Regions from separate parts of the Paenibacillus sp. S02 genome, predicted to be linked through region 1. Evidence: predicted binding sites of a transcription regulator. Region 1 holds the regulator's gene; each other region holds the start of a gene.

Region 1 (3,217 bases):
CAAGAGCGGCTGATGACTTCGCAGCTCCCGTCACCCTTTAATTACAGGGATCAGGTGTTGCTGGTCATTCCACGGGATTTCCCAAGCGTGAAGGGCAGTGTAGGAGATGCACACTTTGTAGATATGCTCGTTAGTTCTCTAGGAGCGACTGCTCAGGCGACGCGGGGGAGAATGCTCGTTCTGTTTACTTCCTATCGGATGCTCCGGCAAGTGTATGAGCCGCTCAAAGAGGCCTTAGCATCCAGCGAAATTACTGTGCTGGGACAAGGTGTGGACAGTGGCAGTCGCAGCAAGCTAACCCGCCGTTTTCAGGAAGCCAAAGCTTCTGTATTGCTGGGAACCAGCAGCTTCTGGGAGGGCGTCGATATTCCGGGGAAGGCTCTGACTTGTTTGGCCATTGTTCGCTTGCCGTTTCAACCGCCGAACCACCCGTTGCTGGAGGCAAAAAGCGAGCTGCTTCAGCAGCAGAAGAAGAATCCATTTATGAAGCTGTCTGTACCACAAGCGGTCATACGCTTCAAACAGGGATTTGGTCGGTTGGTACGTACAGCGAGCGACCATGGGGTCGTTATCGTTTACGATACGCGTGTGATCGAATCCTATTACGGAAAGCACTTTTTGTACTCGTTACCGGGACCAAAAATGGAGCATATGCCATCGGAGCAAATGGTGCCCCGCATCGCCGAATGGCTCCAATCCGCCCCGGAGACAGAGGCATAACGGACGGACACTAAGTATGTTCGTTACAATTAGGGGGAGCAAGTATGAAATCAGATAAAATTTCAGAGGCTGTCGTACGGAGGTTACCCGTATATTTACGTTATCTGAATGCACTTCACAAACGGGAGGTGGCTACGGTCTCTTCTCAAGAGTTGGGACAGAGGCTAGATTTGAACCCGGCCCAAATCCGTAAAGATCTCGCCTATTTTGGAGATTTTGGTCGGAAGGGTATCGGTTATGATGTTTCTTATCTAATCGAGAAAATACGCCATATCCTGAAAATCGACCAGCAAATTAATGTCGTATTGGTCGGTGCGGGTAATCTGGGGCAAGCCCTTTCGAATTATAACGCTTATTTAAAAGACAATATGAAGATTGTAGCAGTATTTGATGCGTTTCCGGATAAGGTAGGGACCAAGATCAATACATTGGTCGTTCAACCGATGGATGAACTGGAAGCGACTGTGAAAGAAAAAAACATTCGAATCGGGATTATTACTGTACCTGATTTTGAAGCACAGCACGTGGCTGACAGGCTTATTGAGAGCGGAATTGGAGCGATCCTGAACTTTGCACCGACTACTCTCAAGGCACCGGCCAACATTCGGATTCATGCCACAGACTTTACAACTGATTTGCTTAGCCTCGCTTATTATTTGGAGGACGGAAAGGAAGAAACACAATATGACAGTGAATAAATGGATGATTAAAAACGGCTCTTTTGCCGTAAATGGATCAGAAGCTGGGGTAGTCCATGGTTTTATGATTGTGGAGGATAGCCGTATTACTTATATTGGCGAAACTTTGCCTGCGGGTGAGGAAGAGACGGAAGCGATCGATGGTAAGGGGCTATTGTTTTTACCTGGTCTGATTAATACTCATGGTCATGCGGCGATGTCTCTGCTGCGTGGGCATGGAGATGACTTGGCACTTCAAGTATGGCTTCAGGAGAAAATGTGGCCTATGGAAGCCAAGTTTACATCTACGGACGTATACTGGGGTACGTCCTTGTCTGTGCTGGAAATGCTGAAAGGTGGAACAACGACCTTCCTGGATATGTACGATCATATGGATCAGGTGGCTCGTGTAGCTGAAGAGTCAGGTATTCGTGCAAGTCTGATGCGTGGAGCAATTGGACTATGCTCGGAAGAAGAACAGCGAATCAAGCTGGCTGAGGCCGTGACTTTTGCGCGTAACTGGCATGGTAAAGCAGACGGGCGTATTACAACGATGATGTCTCCGCACGCGCCATACACATGTCCACCTGCGTTTATTGAAAAATTCGTACAAGCTGCGCATGATCTGGACTTGCCACTGCATACGCACATGTCTGAGACGATCGCCGAAGTGGAGCAAAACGTACGCGACTACGGTTTGCGTCCAGTTGCACACTTGGATAAGCTTGGCTTTTTCTCCCGTCCTTCGCTTGTTGCCCATGGCGTTCATTTGAACGACGAAGAAATAGCTTTACTGGCTGAACGTGGTGTAGCGGTTTCGCATAATCCTGGTAGCAACTTGAAGCTGGCAAGTGGTGTGGCCAGAGTGCCTGAATTGCTGCGTGCAGGGGTTACTGTTTCTCTCGGAACGGATGGTCCTGCCAGCAATAATAACCTGGATATGTTCGAGGAAATGCGTCTGGCGGCACTTATTCACAAGGGTGTATCCGGTGACCCTACGGCAGTTCCTGCAAGTGAAGCGCTGCGTCTGGCAACAGAATATGGTGCAAAGTCGATTGGTTTAAAAGAAGTAGGAGCGTTGGCAGCGGGCAACAAGGCTGACTTTATCGCGTTGGATCTGAATCAGGCACATTTCTTGCCGCGTACAGATCTTATTTCCCATGCGGTATACTCTGCAAGCGCCAAAGACGTGGCTCACGTATGGGTAGACGGTCGTCAGGTTGTGAAAAACGGCGAATGCCTGACTATGGACGAGGAACGTATCAAACATGAGGCACAAGCCGCCTTTGAAGGGCTGCTGTCGCGCTAATTCAGGTGTCACATCCCCTTAGAGAGGAAGCACGGGTTTGAAAAATAAGAAAAAGTGGATAGCGGTCGCCATTTTGGCCGTGATACTGATCCTGATCAGCATTTTCTGGTATTATTCCTATGTTACTCAAGACCAGGTGGCTGAGGAAAATGCCGCTATCATTAAGGCCAAGCAATCAGGTGGTCTGGTTAGCACGACTCAAACATGGAAGTCTGTGTGGGATCAGGTATATTGGGTGGTTCAAGGGAAAAATGCACAGAATGAAAATATAATGGTGTGGGTTCCTTTTCAAAAAGTGGAGGGACAACCTAACGTACCTGCGGCAGATAATAGCGGTGTTCATACCGAGTTGCTGAAGAACGGAGTCGATGAGCAAAAAATGACGGCAATAATTCAGCAGCAGCTTCCAGGTGCAAAAATTGTAAGGCTTCAGCCGAGTGTGTTCAATGGCGAATATGTGTGGCAGTTGTTTTACGATGATGGAAGTCATCATTACTACACCTTTTATCGT
Region 2 (3,217 bases), 1.6 Mb from region 1:
AGCCGTACGGTAAAACAGAAATGCCAGCACACCTGTTAAAATTAAATACAATGTGGTAAATGAGATGAACGAGAACAGCACTTCTCCTGCCACAACCGTAGGCGAAACAGAATCTTTTGTTTGAAGCAAACCAAATACAGTCCACGGTTGGCGACCTATTTCGGTCATGATCCAACCAGCAGTATTCCCAATGAATGGAAGGCATATCCCCCATATCATAAGACGGAAGAACCAGCGATGTGAACCTTCCAGCTTTTTACGGAACGTCAGGTAAGCACCGTATAAAGCGAGTGCAATCATGCCACATCCCGCCGCAATCATAATACGGAAGCTCCAGAACGTGGTACGTACTGGCGGGATATAATCGCCCGGACCATAGGTTTTTTCATATTCTGCTTGAAGCTCATTCATACCAGGCACAGAGCCGGAAAATTTACTATAAGATAGAAAACTCAGAGCAAAAGGAACTTTAATCTCAAAGGTATTTTCCTTCTTTTCAGGATCAATACCCGCGATAACCGTCCAAGGCGCTGGGTCACCGCTGTTTTCCCACAAACCTTCACTAGCAGCCATCTTCATGGGCTGCGTTTTCACCAAATATTGAGCCTGTCCATGACCAAACAAAGGAATAGCAATGGCACTGATTAAGGCAACAATAATGCTCAATTTGAAAGAAGGTTTAAAAAAGTCCATATTCTTTTTGTGCATCAGCTTCCATGCACTGATACCCGCGATAAGAAATGCCCCCGTTGCAAAAGCAGCAAACAACGTATGCGGAAATTCCCATAACAGTTGTTCATTCGTTAACAGAGCAGCAAAATCTTTCATTTCTGCACGTCCATTTTGAATCTCATATCCTACTGGACGCTGCATGAATGAATTAGCAGCTAGAATCCACAATGCCGATAACATCGTACCGATAGATACCAACCACATACAAATTAAATGGACCGTTTTGGACAATCTTTCCCAACCGAATACCCATAATCCGATAAAGGTCGATTCCAGAAAAAATGCAAGTAGCGCTTCAATCGCCAGCGGCGTACCGAATACATCACCCACAAAACGGGAAAAGTCTGACCAGTTCATCCCGAACTGGAATTCTTGCAAAATCCCGGTGACTACGCCCAGTGCAAAGTTAATCAGCAGAAACGTTCCCCAGAATTGAGCCATTTTTTTGTACAAGTCATTTTTCTTGATAACATACATAGTCTCCATAATTGCCACCAATAACGACAATCCAATGGAGATCGGCACATAAACAAAGTGAAGAATCGTTGTGGTTGCAAACTGCAACCGTGCCAAATCCAATACGTCCATGATGTTGCTCCTCCCCCTGCACTTCTCTTAACATTGATTCATAGTGTCTGTAATCTGAAGTCTTCTACATTTGTGATAGTATTCACATTCTTACATATGCAGCGGTCATTTTTTAGAAAAATGACTCACTCAACTACCTTCACCATGGTTGTCATGATCCGGCTTCAGATTATCCCCATTATATAGAATAAATTTAAATGAAATAGAATCGAAAATGTGAACATCGTGTCAAAGCTGTGTCATAACAATGGCGATTTGATGAAAACGACCTAAATCACATAATAAATGTGACATTTTCGATTGATCTATCTATTTTTTTACCATAAAAAAGAGCCTCTCTTCGTTCGGAGGTCGTACCTCCGACATCTGTAAGAGAGACTTCATAGCGTTAAACCTAGGGATTCTATCAACAGCCATCTGTTCCTCCGTTCTTTTGAACCCGATTACGGTAGGAGGAAGGTGACATTCCAACATACTTTTTAAATTTACTATGAAAATAATCTGCATTCGCATATCCTACACGTTCCGCCACCTGGTGCACCTTAATTCCTTGTGCAAGCAATTCCCTTGCTCGCTCAATCCTCACCTTATCCAGGTAGGCATTAAAGGCTTCGCCAGTATGACTTTTGAACAGTTTGCCCAAATAGCCACTATTGTAATTGAACATATCTGCCAGTAACTCCAGTCGCAAATTTTCATCATAATGACTATGTATAAAGTCAATCATTTGTTTCATGATGATGTCCTTGCCACTAGGATCAGTCTGGCCAATCCATTGCAACACATGCTCCAGCGAGTGATCCACCAGCTCGCCCAATGTGGAATAAGCATATACATCGGTTATAAAGCTGGAGTGCTCCTCCAGCACGGTTCGGCTGTGATCCTGTCCGGCTGCATACTTGTTCAACGCCAGTGTGAATGTTTGGGCGAACGCCGCCTTGATTGCAGATTCTGTGCGATAAATCCGTGGAAATTGGCCTTCCATATCCTTAATGACACGGGTTGCAGCTTCACTATTAGCCATATCTAGCGCATAGTACAGCTTTTCTGCATAACGTATGGGATCATCTGTGGCACTATCAGGCGCTCCACTCCTTTCAGTCTCGACTGTCTCCAATTCGTGCAGGTCTCCTGAAAGCATGACTCTTTCTGCCCGGAACAAAAACGTACGCTCCAATAATCGTAGTGCCTGCTCAAAAGATCTGGGAATGTCGTTAAGAATGGCTACAGGATCACCGGCAGCCACATAAATTTCCGTTGCCCACGGCTTTAGCTCCTGTCGCCAAGCAGCCAGTAACTGAACAGCATCTTTCTCCGTTTTTAACGTGGCGGGAAGCAAAAGACCCATATATATTCCAGCCTCAAACACGATACCTCTGCCCTGCTCATGGAACAATTCTGTTAGCCGCTGCTTTGCTGCCGACTGCCGGGCTTGCCGATCCCAGTCAGGTATACGTAAATCCAGCAGAATAACCTGATAGCTACTCCAGTCCAATGCTGGTAACGCGGGCTGTTGTCCATGTTTTCCGTTACCGCTTTGATGTTCAGCTTGCTTGGATGCTCTGTGAAGAGAATCGCTGCTTTCCACAGCATTACGAGCATGCTCTTGATGAACCGGAAACAATAGTGCTTCGATCCAATTACGCTCATGGGAAGGTAGAGTTCCCCATTTGCCATCTTCTTTCTCGTCCTCAATGTTTTGCCGTACCCGTTTCAACTCTGTCGTCATTTCTTCCTCATCAACTGGCTTCAGTAGATAGCCATCCACCCCGAAGCCCATGGCTTGCCGTGCATAATCAAAGTCTGCATATCCGCTTAATATGAGAAAGTGAAACGGCTCTCCGTTCTTTTCACGTATACTTCGTATTACCTCCAGTCCACTCATCCCTGGCATACG
Region 3 (3,217 bases), 2.1 Mb from region 1:
CGTTTATGAGCGTAATGATAATATTTCATTCTTATCTTGTGGTATTGCTCTGTACGTAGGTGGTGTCGTCAAAGATCCGCACGGACTGTTTTATTCGTCTCCAGATCAACTGGCTGACTTGGGTGTAGAGACCAAGATGCTTCATGAGGTAACGAGTGTGGATACGGCAGGCAAGACGCTGCATGCACGTAATCTCCAAACAGGCGAAGAATTTACAGACACATTTGATAAATTAATTGTGACCACAGGATCATGGCCTATTATTCCGAAGCTGGAAGGCATTGAACTTGATCATATTTTGCTCTGTAAAAACTATAATCATTCGAATGATATCATTGAGAAAGCCCAGCATGTACAGAACATTACAGTCGTCGGAGCTGGATACATTGGTGTTGAACTGGTAGAAGCTTTCCAAATGAACGGTAAAAATGTAACACTGATCGACAGTGCTGATCGTATATTGAATAAGTATTTGGACCATGAGTATACAGACCGGATTGAAAGTTCCCTGAAGGAACATGGCATTAAGCTGGTACTTGGCGAGACGGTGAGTCGTTTTGAGGGTACGAACGGTAAGGTAAGTAAAGTCGTGACCTCTAAAGGAGAATATGAAACAGAGCTTGTTATTCTCTGCATCGGTTTCCGACCTCAAACGGATCTGCTCAAAGGTCAGGTAGATATGTTGCCTAACGGTGCGATCATTGTGGATAACTATATGCAAAGTAGCTGCCCGGACGTGTTTGCAGCAGGTGACAGTTGTGCAATCCGCTATAATCCGACAGGCAAAACGGCTTATATCCCTTTGGCAACCAACGCAGTTCGTATGGGTACGCTGGTAGCACGTAATCTGGTACAACCAACCATTGCCTACATGGGAACCCAAGGAACTTCGGGTATCAAAATTTACGAAGACAATATTGCAGGAACAGGCATGACGGAAGCGGCGGCAACGGACGAAGGCATGACTGTAGAAGCTGTAACCATTGAAGACAGCTACCGGCCTGAATTTATGCCAACCTCCGAAAAGGTATTACTGAAAGTGGTATATGAGAAGGAGACACGGAGAATTTTGGGGGCACAAATTATGTCGAAGGTGGATTTGACGCAATCCATTAACACGCTATCCGTAGCCATTCAAAATCATATGACCATTGACCAGTTGGCCTTTGTCGATTTCTTCTTCCAGCCGCATTATAACAAGCCTTGGAATTTCCTGAACGCAGCAGGTTTACAAGCATTGCCAACAATATCCGAACGGAATCCAGTTACTGTATAATTCGGTTTGTCTGTGACATTGTTCATAAGTTTGTCAACAATCTGAGACGTATGGACGAATCCTTATAGTACAATATAGAGTAGCATAAGGATTAGGGGGTAAGTAGATTATGGATTTGTTTTATATCCTTTTTCTTGTAGTCGTAGCGCTGGTAGGCCTCGGTGGAGTTATTTGGTTCTTGAGAGCAGTTGAAAAGGAAGAATACAATTAAATGTAAAGCGCGTAGTAGCGCAGTAGACGTAATAATACAGAAAAGACAGTCCTTTTTACAAGGGCTGTTTTTTTAATGCCTATTAAAGTGATTTTTTTCACAAACAAAATCACTGATTTTAACTAAAATATGAGAGAAGAATATTCGAGTAAAAAGATGTTAAAGGAGCGGGAACATATGGCAAGCTATAAACCGGGGCAAATTGCCGAAAAGACGGTAGAAACAGGAGTGGCTAAAGCGAACAACCCGTGGACTGTGTCGGTGGTATTGGGATTTTTGGCAGGTGCATTTATTGCACTCGGGTTTTTGCTGGATATACGTGTCATCGCAAGTGCACCTAAGGAATGGGGGAGTATTGCTACCTTTATTGGAGCTTCCGTGTTCCCTGTAGGTCTGGTGTTGGTATTGATCGCTGGCGGAGAATTGCTGACCGGCAATATGATGGCTGTCCCTTTGGCGAGATGGGCAGGACGGATTAAGACCGGCGCTATGTTCCGTAATTTGGCGATTATTACGCTCAGTAATTTTGCGGGTGCGTTATTCGTTGCATTTTTCTTTGGCCATGTGCTGGGTTTGACAGAAACGGGCCCTTACCTGGACAAAGTGGTGGATATGGCAGGACATAAGCTACATGAAAGCTTTTTGCAGTCTTTTATATCGGGTATAGGATGTAACTGGCTCGTAGCACTGGCTGTATGGCTGGCTTATAGCACAGACTCAATTGGCGGCAAAATTATGGGGATTTGGTTCCCGACCATGGCCTTTGTCGCTATTGGATTTCAGCACGTTGTTGCCAATATGTTCCTCATTCCGGCGGCTATTTTTGCAGGCCACTTTTCATGGGCAGATTATGTTATGAACTTCATTCCGGTCTGGCTGGGGAATTTGGTAGGAGGTAGCCTGTTTGTGGCTGGAGCCTACTGGTTGGCCTATTTGAAAAAGCCTCAAGCCAACGCACATCCAGTGAATGAATCTCCAACTACTTCTTCGGTTGCACATCAAATCCGTTGAGTGATCTTGCTTAATTATGGTACTTTAAACAGCAATGAACAAAGCAAATCCGCCATGACAGGCCCGGGGGAACGAAACCTGTCATGGCGGATTTTTTTGGGAGTGGTCCATGATTTGGCATGGAGGATGAGTGTGCTCTCGTCCATAATGCCTTGATCTCTTTTACCCTCGGTAAGATATGATGAAACAGGATGTCGAAAAAAATTATGATTCTTAAAAAATCCGTTTTGCTCTATGCAGCAGACGGATTTTTTTAATATTTTGGAGAGCGGCTGTGTGGGAAAATCCTTCTCTTGCCATAGGTCAAAGCTGTGGATATGATAAGAGCAGTGTAATTTTTGGAAACGGTAACGGAAAGGAGCATCAACACTATGGATCATCGCAATAGCGCGCCTCCTGAGGCCACGCTTCAACAAGACTTACAAAGGGGACAGCGGATGACGGAGCAGCAGGACGGTATTTTTCCGGCTGTATGCCCGTTAGATTGCCCGGATACGTGTGGGCTCCTGCTTCACAAGGAAAATGGAAAGATAGTCAAGGTGACTGGGAACCCGGATCATCCTATTACCAAAGGGGCTATTTGTAACAAAGTTCGCAATATGACGGAGCGGGTATATGATCCTGATCGGGTGCTCTATCCTTTGAAACGTATAGGCCCCAAAGGAGAAGGGAAGTTTGAACGAATTAGCTGGGAGGAAGCGGTCGAAACCATTACTGGT
Region 4 (3,217 bases), 2.7 Mb from region 1:
TTGGTATTGTATCGGATGGAGGAACGGAGATCTTGGTTCACATCGGTATGGACACCGTCAAGTTGAAAGGACAGCATTTTAAAACGCATATCTCAGAAGGGGATCGGGTTACCAAAGGTCAACTGCTGGTCGAGTTTGATATTGGAGCAATTAAAGCTCTGGGCTATGACATGACTACACCGATTATTGTGACGAATACAGCCGAATACTCTGACGTTAAGGTGCTGGGAAATAACCGAGTGTACACAGGAGATTCATTGCTGGAGGTCAAGCTATGAAGACTACGGAAAGACTAAATCAAATCAATGCACCTTTGGTTATTTATGAGGTAATGAGCGAAGCATTCCGCCCGTATGGAAGGCTGCTGCCTCATTTTAATACCACAGAGCTCATCAAGTATGCAAAAGAAACGACCAGTGTACCCGATCAGGGAAACCATTATGTACCTTCGGTCGCAGAACTCGAAGACTTCGGTGTAATTCACCGGATTCAAGATGAGGTGTACGGCCAACTTCCAATTCAGGCTGGTTTTTGCGCAGGTCAGAATACAGGTCTGACCGGGCTGGAATATCATCAGGGCAGCGAGGTGGTGATTGCCGCTACAGACTGTATTCATCTTGTCGGCAGAGTACAGGACATTGAGGACAATTCCTATGACAGTGCAAATGTTTAGGTGTTTTTTCAGCCTAAAAACACGGTTGTCGAGATATATTCAACGACACTTCATTATGCTCCCTGTAAAGTTGACAGTGAAGGATATTTGACGATTGTGATCCTTCCGGCAGGAACGAATATGCCACTTGGAGCGGGAGAAGGTAGCCGTGGGAATCTACTGCTGACTAAGAAAAATAAATTTCTTATGGTTCATAGTACACAGATGGAAAAAATCGCGGCTGGCGTCCATCCCGGGCTGAACGGGAAGTTGCTGAATATTTCACCCATTTGAGTCAAAGTCCATCATTCATAAATTAAACTAAGGGACCAGCTAGCGGGTCCTTTTTTTAACTCAATTTCAGCTGCTTACCTTTATCCCTTGAAACGGAATAGGGAAATCCCTAAATATTTTTAATTTGAACTACATTGTGATTCTAATCACATATAGCTCTATCTGCTGCATTAGAATAGAAGCATAAGCAATATTCATAGGAACGTAGGAGATGTCATCGGATAGGAAGCATCGTCGAATGAATGGAGGAACCGGTATATGATAAACAGTAAACAGAAACTTGTGGTTATAGGGAACGGGATGGCTGGTATCAATACGGTCGAACAAATTTTAAAATTAACGGATAAGTATGAAATTACGGTCCTGGGAAATGAGCCGCATCCGAACTATAACAGGATCATGCTCTCTTATGTATTGGAAGGTAGTAAAACGATTGATGATATCATACTGAACGATTTGCAATGGTACGCGGATCAAGGGATTACTTTATATACAGGAAAAATGGTGAAAAGCATTGACGGTGAGAACAAGAAGATTCACACCGAAGACGGACTGGAAATTGATTACGATGTAGCTTTGGTAGCTACTGGCTCACAATCATTTATTTTGCCTATTCCGGGCAAAGAATTACCGGGTGTCATCGGTTTCCGAGATATCGCCGATTGCTCGGCAATGCTTGAGGCAGCGAAGACCTTTAAAAAGGCAGCTGTCATTGGTGGAGGCCTATTGGGGCTGGAAGCAGCTAAAGGCTTGGTCAACCTGGGTATGGATGTTACGGTCGTTCATTTAATGGAGGATTTGATGGAACGTCAGCTGGACCGGGAAGCCTCTGCGATGTTGAAAGCAGAACTAGAACGCCAGGGAATCAAGTTTGCTATGCAAATGCAAACTGCGGAGGTGTACGGTCAAGATCGGGTACAAGGACTGCGATTTTCAGACGGAAGCGAGCTGGAAGCGGATTTGGTCGTTATGGCCGTCGGGATCAAGCCTAATATTCAGGTGGCTGTGCAAAGTGGTATGGAAACGAACCGTGGTATTGTAGTCGATGATTTGATGAGAACCTCCGTGCCGGATGTATATGCTGTAGGGGAATGTGTTGAACACCGCGGAACCTGTTACGGCTTGGTAGCTCCGCTGTTTGAACAGGGGAGTGTAATTGCCAAACATTTGGCAGGCGCGGATACTGAAGGTTATATGGGATCGGTGGTTTCCACCAAGCTCAAAATTTCAGGGGTGGATGTTTTCTCTGCTGGCGAATTCATAACCCAGCCTGAACATACGGTGATTGTAGCAAAGGATGAGTGGAAGCGCACATACAAAAAAGTGCTGCTTCGTGAAAATAAGATTGTTGGAACTGTACTGTTTGGCGATGTGAGCGAATCTGCTAGTCTTCAAAAATATGTGCGTCAGCAAACATTGATGACAGATGAGATATATGGACAGATCATGGGTACGGGATGCAGCAATCACGGGGCGAAAACATCATCCGCTGAAACGATGGCCGATGATGAAATTGTGTGTGGCTGTAACGGTGTAACTAAAAAGGCCATTGTGGATGCAATTAATGAAAATGGACTGACTACAGTCGATGAAATTAAAGCATGTACCGGAGCAACGCGCTCCTGTGGAGGATGTAAGCCGGTCGTGGAGCAGATTCTACAATATGTTCTTGGAGACAGCTTCAAGACGTCAGCCAAGCAAGGAATATGTGGCTGCACAACATTGAGTCGGGACGAGATTGTGGAAGCGATCAAAACCAAAGGGCTGACAACAACGCGTGAAGTTATGAATGTACTGGGTTGGCATAATGATGAAGGATGCTCCAAATGCCGTCCGGCGCTGAATTACTATTTGGGAATGATTAACCCGGATACCTATGAAAATGAGGGAGATTCCCGTTTTGTAAATGAGCGATTGCACGCAAACATTCAAAAGGATGGAACATTTACAGTTGTTCCTAGAATGTACGGTGGTGTAACGACCCCAGAAGATTTGAAGAAGATAGCAGATGTTTCTCTTAAATACAACGTTAAGGTCGTTAAAGTAACAGGAGGGCAGCGGCTTGATTTGATTGGTGTCCGTAAAGAGGATCTGCCTAAAGTATGGGAAGAACTCGATATGCCGTCAGGATATGCCTACGCGAAGTCACTTCGTACGGTTAAAACCTGTGTTGGATCGCAATTCTGCCGGTTTGGCACACAAGACTCGATGGGAATGGGAGAAGTGTTGGAACGAAAATTCGAACGATTGGATTTCCCGGCAAAATTCAAA

Evidence for each region. Region 1 encodes Rex, which represses fermentation and respiration genes when NADH is low (regulators of the CRP and FNR family bind a similar motif). Its sites were predicted from a motif close to TTGTGAAATATTTCACAA; they were not measured.
Region 2: the regulator Rex is predicted to act here: its motif matches at 1,391-1,408, upstream of KAI36_RS22740 (cytochrome ubiquinol oxidase subunit I).
Region 3: the regulator Rex is predicted to act here: its motif matches at 1,573-1,590, upstream of KAI36_RS24730 (formate/nitrite transporter family protein).
Region 4: the regulator Rex is predicted to act here: its motif matches at 1,081-1,098, upstream of nirB (nitrite reductase large subunit NirB).

What each region holds. Positions count from the first base shown of each region.
Region 1 is NZ_CP073682.1:3,452,709-3,455,925, reverse strand. It holds gene dinG (ATP-dependent DNA helicase DinG) at 1-720, shown strand, start outside; gene KAI36_RS15220 (redox-sensing transcriptional repressor Rex) at 765-1,418, shown strand; gene KAI36_RS15215 (amidohydrolase) at 1,405-2,706, shown strand; gene KAI36_RS15210 (cell wall elongation regulator TseB-like domain-containing protein) at 2,744-3,217, shown strand, end outside.
Region 2 is NZ_CP073682.1:5,087,042-5,090,258, forward strand. It holds gene KAI36_RS22740 (cytochrome ubiquinol oxidase subunit I) at 1-1,320, opposite strand, end outside; gene KAI36_RS22745 (response regulator transcription factor) at 1,727-3,217, opposite strand, start outside.
Region 3 is NZ_CP073682.1:5,564,213-5,567,429, reverse strand. It holds gene KAI36_RS24735 (FAD-dependent oxidoreductase) at 1-1,276, shown strand, start outside; gene KAI36_RS24730 (formate/nitrite transporter family protein) at 1,665-2,498, shown strand; gene KAI36_RS24725 (molybdopterin-containing oxidoreductase family protein) at 2,870-3,217, shown strand, end outside.
Region 4 is NZ_CP073682.1:704,452-707,668, forward strand. It holds gene KAI36_RS03165 (beta-glucoside-specific PTS transporter subunit IIABC) at 1-278, shown strand, start outside; partial or broken gene KAI36_RS03170 (DUF4867 family protein) at 332-946, shown strand; gene nirB (nitrite reductase large subunit NirB) at 1,205-3,217, shown strand, end outside.